One region of the Salinicola sp. LHM genome, then DNA from elsewhere that is predicted to be linked to it. Evidence: predicted binding sites of a transcription regulator. Region 1 holds the regulator's gene; the other holds the start of a gene.
What was found. The regulator LexA, encoded in region 1, represses DNA repair genes until DNA is damaged. The targets are predictions, from matches to a motif close to TACTGTNTANNTANACAGTA.

Region 1 (3,520 bases):
ACCATCAGGCGTTCGAACGTGGCGTCAAGCTGATCGGCGCGACCTGCCACTATGTCACCGAAGAGCTCGATGCAGGGCCGATCATCGAACAGGACATCCAGCGCGTATCGCACTGCCATACGCCGCAGGACCTGGTGCGTCTGGGTCGTGACGTGGAAAAATCGGTGCTCTCGCGGGGATTGCGCTGGCACCTGCAGGATCGAGTACTCATCCATGGCAACAAGACCGTGGTGTTCTCGTGATGCCTATTGCTTGAGGCTCATGGCGACACCGAGCTTGGATCGGTGTCGTCGAACAGCCCGAGCTGGCGCTGGTCCGGTTCCGGCATCAGGCGTACCCCCACGCCCAGCAACCGAACCGGCCGCTCTCCCCGACGCCAGGCGCTCTTCAGCAGTTCATGGAACCGTGCGTGGACGATACCGCGAGCGCCTGTCTCCTGCGTCGTGCTGGCAAAGTCATTGAAACGTACCTTGACGAACTGCTTGGCAATGGCCGGGTCGCCGTGCCGTGCCAGGCGGTCGTGGAGCTTCTCGATCAGAGGCTCCAGCGCCAGGTGGCAATCGGCGAGACCGGGAAGATCGTGGTCGTAGGTGGTTTCGACGCTGACTGATTTGCGTTCGCGGGAGACGTTGACCGGCCGCTCGTCGATACCGTGAGCCAGCTCGTACAGTCTCCGGCCGAACTTGCCGAACTGATCCAGTAGCCGGTCCAGTGGCTGGGTTCGCAGGTCGTGGCAACTGGCGATTCCCATGGCATCGAGTTTGGCGGCCGTCGCCGGACCGACACCGTGAAGCTTCTTGACGGGGAGGTCGGTGATGAAAGACTCCGTTTCCTCCGGCGGGATCACGAACAGGCCGTCGGGCTTGTCCCAGTCGCTGGCGATCTTGGCCAGAAACTTGTTGGGTGCGGCGCCGACCGAGACGACGATTCCCGTTCGCGCGAGCGCCTCTTGCTTGAGCCAGCGGGCCATCCAGGTAGCGCTGCCTTGGAACTGGGTGACCGCCGTGACGTCGAGATAGGCCTCGTCGAGCGAAAGCGGCTCGACCAGCGGCGTCAACTCGTGAAAGATGGCCTGAATCTGTCGCGAGACTTCGCGATACTTGTTGAAGTCCGGCGACAGCACTTTCAATTGCGGGCAGAGACGCACCGCTCGCGCCGTGGGCATCGCGGAGTGTATGCCGTACTTTCTGGCCGGGTAGTTGCAGGTAGCGACGACGCCGCGTCGATCGGCGCTACCGCCGATCGCCAGGGGAATATCTTTCAGGGCAGGATTGTCACGCATTTCCACGGCAGCATAGAAGCAGTCGCAGTCGGCATGCAGAATCTTGCGCATGGAACTGGAGGCGGGCGCCTCAATGCAGGCCGGAGCCGTTGCCGCCGCGGATGACGCCGACCCCCAGCCCCTCGATCTCCAGATGCTGGTGTTCGAGATCGACCACGATCGGCGCGAAGTCGGCATTCTCGGCGCTCAACGTGACGCGACTGCCCTCGCGCTGGAAGCGCTTGACGGTGACTTCGTCGTCTATCCGGGCGACGACGATCTGGCCGTTGCGTATCTGCTGGGTGCGGTGCACGGCGAGCAGGTCGCCGTCGAAGATGCCGGCATCCTTCATCGAGAGGCCGCGCACGCGAAGAAGGTAGTCGGCACTGGGTGAAAAGTAGTCGGCCGGCAATGGGCAGTAACGATCGATATGCTCGGTGGCGAGAATCGGGCTACCGGCGGCGACGCTGCCGATGATCGGCAAGCCGGGAGACTGGGACTGGGACTCCGCGGGCTCGATTTCGTTGCCATTGGCCGGTAGCCGGATACCGCGGGAAGTCCCGGGGATCATGCGGATGACGCCTTTTCGATCCAGCGCCCGCAGGTGTTCCTCGGCAGCGTTGGGAGAGCGAAAGCCCAGGGCCCGAGCGATTTCGGCCCGCGTCGGGGGGTAGCCGAATTCGCTCATTGTCTTGACGATGAAGTCATAGACGTTTTGCTGCCGTGCGGTGAGCGGTCTCGCCATTGGTTTCTCCCGGGCCTGTGCCATCGTTATGGTCGTCGATCAGGCGTGTTCATGTATACAGCCTGGAATTGTATCCAGTCATTGCCGGCGTGGGAAGTCCTTCGCGTCTCGCGTTGGCAGCCGCGTGGCCCTGGCCCGATCAAATGCTGGATTGTGCCGCCCGTTGCGGAATGATTAGAATCATAATCGTTCTAAGTCGCTGTTCTCTGGTTGCCGTTTTCTGGCGCGAGGTATGACATGGCCCAACCCGATACCGTCACGCGTATTCTCGATACGGCGGAGGTCCTTTTTGCCGAGAAGGGTTTCGCTGAAACCTCGCTGCGCAACATCACCACGCGGGCCAAGGTCAATCTGGCTGCGGTGAATTACCATTTCGGATCCAAGAAGTCGCTCATTCAGGCGGTGTTTGCCCGTTATCTCGATCCGTTCTCGGAACGTTTGAATGCGGCGCTCGATGACCTGGAAGCCCGCTATCAGGGCAAGCAGGTGCCGCTGGAAGTCCTGCTGGAACAGCTCGCCACCACGGTTCTGGAAGTCCCCGCCGAGCGCAACAGCCTCAAGGTATTCATGAAGCTGCTGGGCCTGGCTTATGCGCAGGCCCAGGGCCATCTGCGGCGCTATATCCAGGAACACTATGGCGACACGTTTCGCCGCTTCGTGGGGTGCCTGCGTCTGGCAACGCCGGATCTTCCCGACGCCGAGCGATTCTGGCGTCTGCATTTCATGCTGGGCACCGTGGTCTTTACCTTGTCCGGCCTGGATGCCTTGCGGGATATCGCCGACAGCGAATACCAGGAGCACATGTCGATACGGGAGCTGATTCGGCATCTCCGTCCCGTGGTGGTCGCCGGCATGCAGGCGCCGCTACCCGAGTCGTTGGAGAAGCTCGGCTCGGCCGCCGAGTAGACCAATGGGCCCCGGTAGCGGGCTGCCTCTGTCATGCATCCCCCGTGTCGTCTAGAATCGGGCGCTCAATGGTCTCAGGTGTTTGCTATGACTCAACCTCTCGGTCCGGTCATGCTGGATGTCGAAGGCACTCGGCTACGTGATGAAGAGCGGCAGTTGATCTCTCGTGCAGAGGTTGGCGGCGTACTGTTGTTTGCTCGAAATACACCGGACGTTGCCACTACCCAACGGCTGATCGGCCAGATCCGCGAATGTCGTCCCGATATCCTGGTCGCCATCGATCAGGAAGGTGGTCGGGTGCAGCGATTGAAGGAAGGAGTGACACAAATTCCGTCCATGGCCACGCTGGGGCGGCAATTCGTCGAGTCTCCCGAAGCGGCGCTGACGCTGACGCAGGACACTGGCTGGCTGCTGGGCATGGAGATGGCGGCCTGCGGCTTCGATGTGACCTTTGCCCCGGTTCTGGATCTCGACGACGACCAGTCGCCGGCCATCGGTTCGCGGAGTTTTTCGCCGGATCCCGAGGTGGTGACAGCCTTGGCTGGCGCGTTCATCGAGGGGCTCCACGAGGCGGGAATGGTGGCGATCGGCAAGCATTTTCCCGGCCA
Region 2 (3,520 bases), 620 kb from region 1:
CGTCGCAGGCCGCCATGAACTGGCTGCCACCGATACAGGCGGTGTTCGGAACCCGCACCATTCCGCTCCTCGACGGGATGGCGATTCTGGCCGTGGCCGTTTTGCTGCTGCTGGCGGTGGAGACCGAAAGACAACTGCGGCGCAAATTCAAGGCGGGTCGTCGTGACGATACCCCACCATCCGACGAGCAAGAGGCAATACGCTGATGGAAACCGACCTTCGGCTGTTTCTGGCAAACGCCGGATACCGCGGACGCGGATTTCGTGTCGGCCTGCAAAACGTCGGGCTGTTGGCGTTGTCGCCGCCCGACGTCGCAGAGCAGGAAGGGGAGATGGATTTTTTACCCGGCACGGCGCTGATGGATGCTGATGACCATGCAATGGGCGACATGAGTGACCTTGTGCGACACGCTGCCGACCAGCAACCCTTTGATGTCACTGAGCCCTCGGCTACCCATGATGATGGCATCCACCTCGAGTCGCTTGGCTTCCTCGATAATCACCTCGGCTGGCGAGCCCTGCTTGACCAGGGTATCGAACTCGTTTTCGTAGCCTGGCATGGAGGTAATCTCTTTCAGCGCCTCCGCGATGATCGCTTCTCCCTCCTTTTCGGCGAGCTCCACCGAAACTGCCTTGATCGCGGCCGCGACGGTCAACATTTCTCCCTGATAGAGATCCGGATAGGGATCGCGCACGTTCAATACATGGATCTTGCCTTGAACCGGAGCCGCCAGTTGGCAGGCGATCTTGAGCGCGGCGTGGGAGTCTTCCGATCCATCGATCGGGACCAGCAGTGAGCTGAACATGGCGCGTACCTCGCAGAGGGCGATGGATTACGAACTTGGCTTGCTCGAGCCAAGTTATCCGCTCGACCACTGTCCAGCTTGACCTGTATCAAGAAAGCATCGAATAGCCCGTGGACGGCATGCCTCCTGGGCATGTCGGCCAGACAGGAGACATCAACCGAACAGATCCTGCTGGGCATGAGGCGCTCGGAATCGCGTGGTGTCCAGGCCCAGATTGGCGCGCCGTTCCAGCCCCAGGCGAGAGGCCGCCCGGCGAAAACGCTGGCCGATCATGTCCACGAACAAGCCGTCGCCGTGCATGCGGTGGCCGAAGCGGCTGTCGTTGCTTTGGCCCCCGCGGGATTGGCGGATCAGGCTCATCACCTTGCCCGCGCGCTCCGGGTAGTGCTCCTCGAGCCAGGCTTCGAACAGCGGCGCCACCTCGCGGGGCAATCGCAACAGCGTCCAGCTGGCGGTGCGGGCGCCGGCGTCGGCGGCACGAGTCAGCAGCGTCTCGATCTCGCTGTCGTTGATGGCGGGGATTACCGGCGCCACCAGCACACCCACCGGTACCCCGGCTTCATGCAGCTCCCGAATGACCTTGAGCCGTGCCGCGGGAGAGGCAGTGCGCGGCTCCAGGGTGCGTTTCAGTTCGTTGTCGAGCGACGTCAGGCTGACGAACACCCGGACCAGCCGCTCGCGCGCCATCTCGGCGAGCAGTTCCCGATCACGCAGAATCAGAGCGCTCTTGGTCACCAGCGTGACCGGATGGCGGCACGCCAGCAGCAGTTCCAGCAGCGAGCGGGTGGTGCCATATTGAGTCTCGATCGGCTGGTAGCAGTCAGTGTTGCCGGAGAGATTGATCGGCCGGCAGACGTAACCGGGTTTGCATAGCTCCTCGCGCAGGCGATCCACCATGCCAGTCTTGGCGATCAGCCGCGTTTCGAAATCGATGCCGGGAGACAGGTCCCAGTAGGCGTGGCTAGGGCGGGCATAGCAATAGATGCAGCCGTGCTCGCAGCCACGATAGGGATTGAGCGAGCGATCGAAGCCGAGATCCGGCGACTGATTCCAGGAGAGCGCCGAGCGTGGGGCTTCGAACTGGACCTGAGTGGCGATCCGGCCAGGCACTTCCTCCTGCCACCAACCGTCGTCTTCCGCGACGCTGTGAGTCGGTTGAAACCGGTTGTCTGGATTGTAGGTCGCGCCGCGACCCTTGATGGGCCGGGAAGGGCGAGAGGGAAACGACATGGCAGCGACTCCTGTGGCTGGCCACTGTTGGCTGTCTATTTATACAGTATTTTGCGCGAATCGTGCCAATTTGGCAAGTTGGGATGCTGTGCCATCCTGGTCCCTCTCGGCGCCGATACGTCTGCGACCGACCCGAAGTTAGGAAAACACTGCATAAATGTCTGCGCGGGCAAATCACTTCGTTGTGCGGTGCGCGGAATCCTCACCTATACCCCATAGGCTCCGGTTCCTGTGCTCCGTACGCCTCGTGTTTTACGCCGCTCGCCAATTTATTCAGCGCTTCCTTAGATAAAAATTTTTCCTGCCAAGCATTTTCATGACGGTTTTAAAAAACGTTATACATTTCATGTGAACTAAACCGTGCCTGTCGATCAACTCATGGAGATAACTTGCCTTCATGATTAAAGATTGGCTCTGTTATTTTTTGCTCAAGGAGCACGACGGTCTTAACCGGACCTTAAATGGGGAAGGTATTTTACTGAAGCTGGTAATTTTACCTTAAGACGTCTCCACCATTATCCGCCCTCTAGAGCCAGCCCAAGCCATGGATAGCTGGCAATCCGACTTTAGAGAGGCCAAGCCTGAGTGAAGACAACGAGCGACCACGCTGTCATTCCTGCGCACAAAGGAGTGATGAGGATTCTATACGCAGCGAAGTACTCCTTGGCAGGCCTCAAGCATGCCTGGCAACAGGAGGCGGCATTCCGGCAGGAGGTGGTTTTGTGTTTGCTCTGCCTCCCTGTGGTTTTGATGGCGGATGTCTCAGGGTTGGAAAGAGCGATGCTCTTCGGCACGGCGATAATGGTCATTATTGTCGAACTGATAAATTCAGCGCTTGAAGCCGTAGTGGATCGGATCGGATTTGAATATCACCCTCTCAGCGGCAATGCCAAAGACATGGGGTCGGCATCCGTCCTCGTGAGTCTGGTTTTGATGGTAGGAGTCTGGCTATGCATTCTCCTGTAAATTTCGAACGCCATCTTTTGAGACTGTTTTATGGGTGGCTGTTTTTTATCCCTGTTTTGATGATATTCAAACTCGTTGGCGTCGATTTTCACGTCGCCGATTATCTTTATCGCCTGGAAGGCGGGCAGTGGTTGCTCAAGGACAACGTCATCGCCAAGTCCGTTTTTCATGATGACGGTCGCCTCTTGAGCGAGTTGATGGGTGTATTGCTGATCGGATTTACCGTGGCTTCTTTCCTGAAGGAAGGCCTGAGTCACTGGCGCCGCCCTCTGCTTTATCTGATAGCGGCCGTCACGGCATCAACCGTGACGGTGAGTCTTATCAAGAACGCCATTAGCATGGACTGCCCCTGGGATCTTGCACGCTACGGGGGCGATCTGCCTTTCGTTGGTCTCTTCGAAACTCGGCCTGCCGGCATGCCCGATACGGCGTGTTTCCCCGCGGGGCACGCCAGCGCGGGCTATGCCTGGGTGGCCCTGTATTTTTGCCTCGCCGTCAGAGCGCCGCGCTGGAGGTATC

Region 2: the regulator LexA is predicted to act here: its motif matches at 2,065-2,084, upstream of R5R73_RS11705 (PA0069 family radical SAM protein).

What each region holds. Positions count from the first base shown of each region.
Region 1 covers NZ_CP140261.1:1,935,239-1,938,758, forward strand. The annotation lists gene purU (formyltetrahydrofolate deformylase) at 1-242, shown strand, start outside; gene dinB (DNA polymerase IV) at 260-1,333, opposite strand; gene lexA (transcriptional repressor LexA) at 1,353-2,006, opposite strand; gene R5R73_RS08975 (TetR/AcrR family transcriptional regulator) at 2,244-2,912, shown strand; gene nagZ (beta-N-acetylhexosaminidase) at 3,000-3,520, shown strand, end outside.
Region 2 covers NZ_CP140261.1:2,551,822-2,555,341, reverse strand. The annotation lists gene R5R73_RS11715 (HAD-IC family P-type ATPase) at 1-206, shown strand, start outside; gene R5R73_RS11710 (universal stress protein) at 341-805, opposite strand; gene R5R73_RS11705 (PA0069 family radical SAM protein) at 959-2,035, opposite strand; gene R5R73_RS11700 (diacylglycerol kinase) at 2,699-3,001, shown strand; gene R5R73_RS11695 (phosphatase PAP2 family protein) at 2,986-3,520, shown strand, end outside.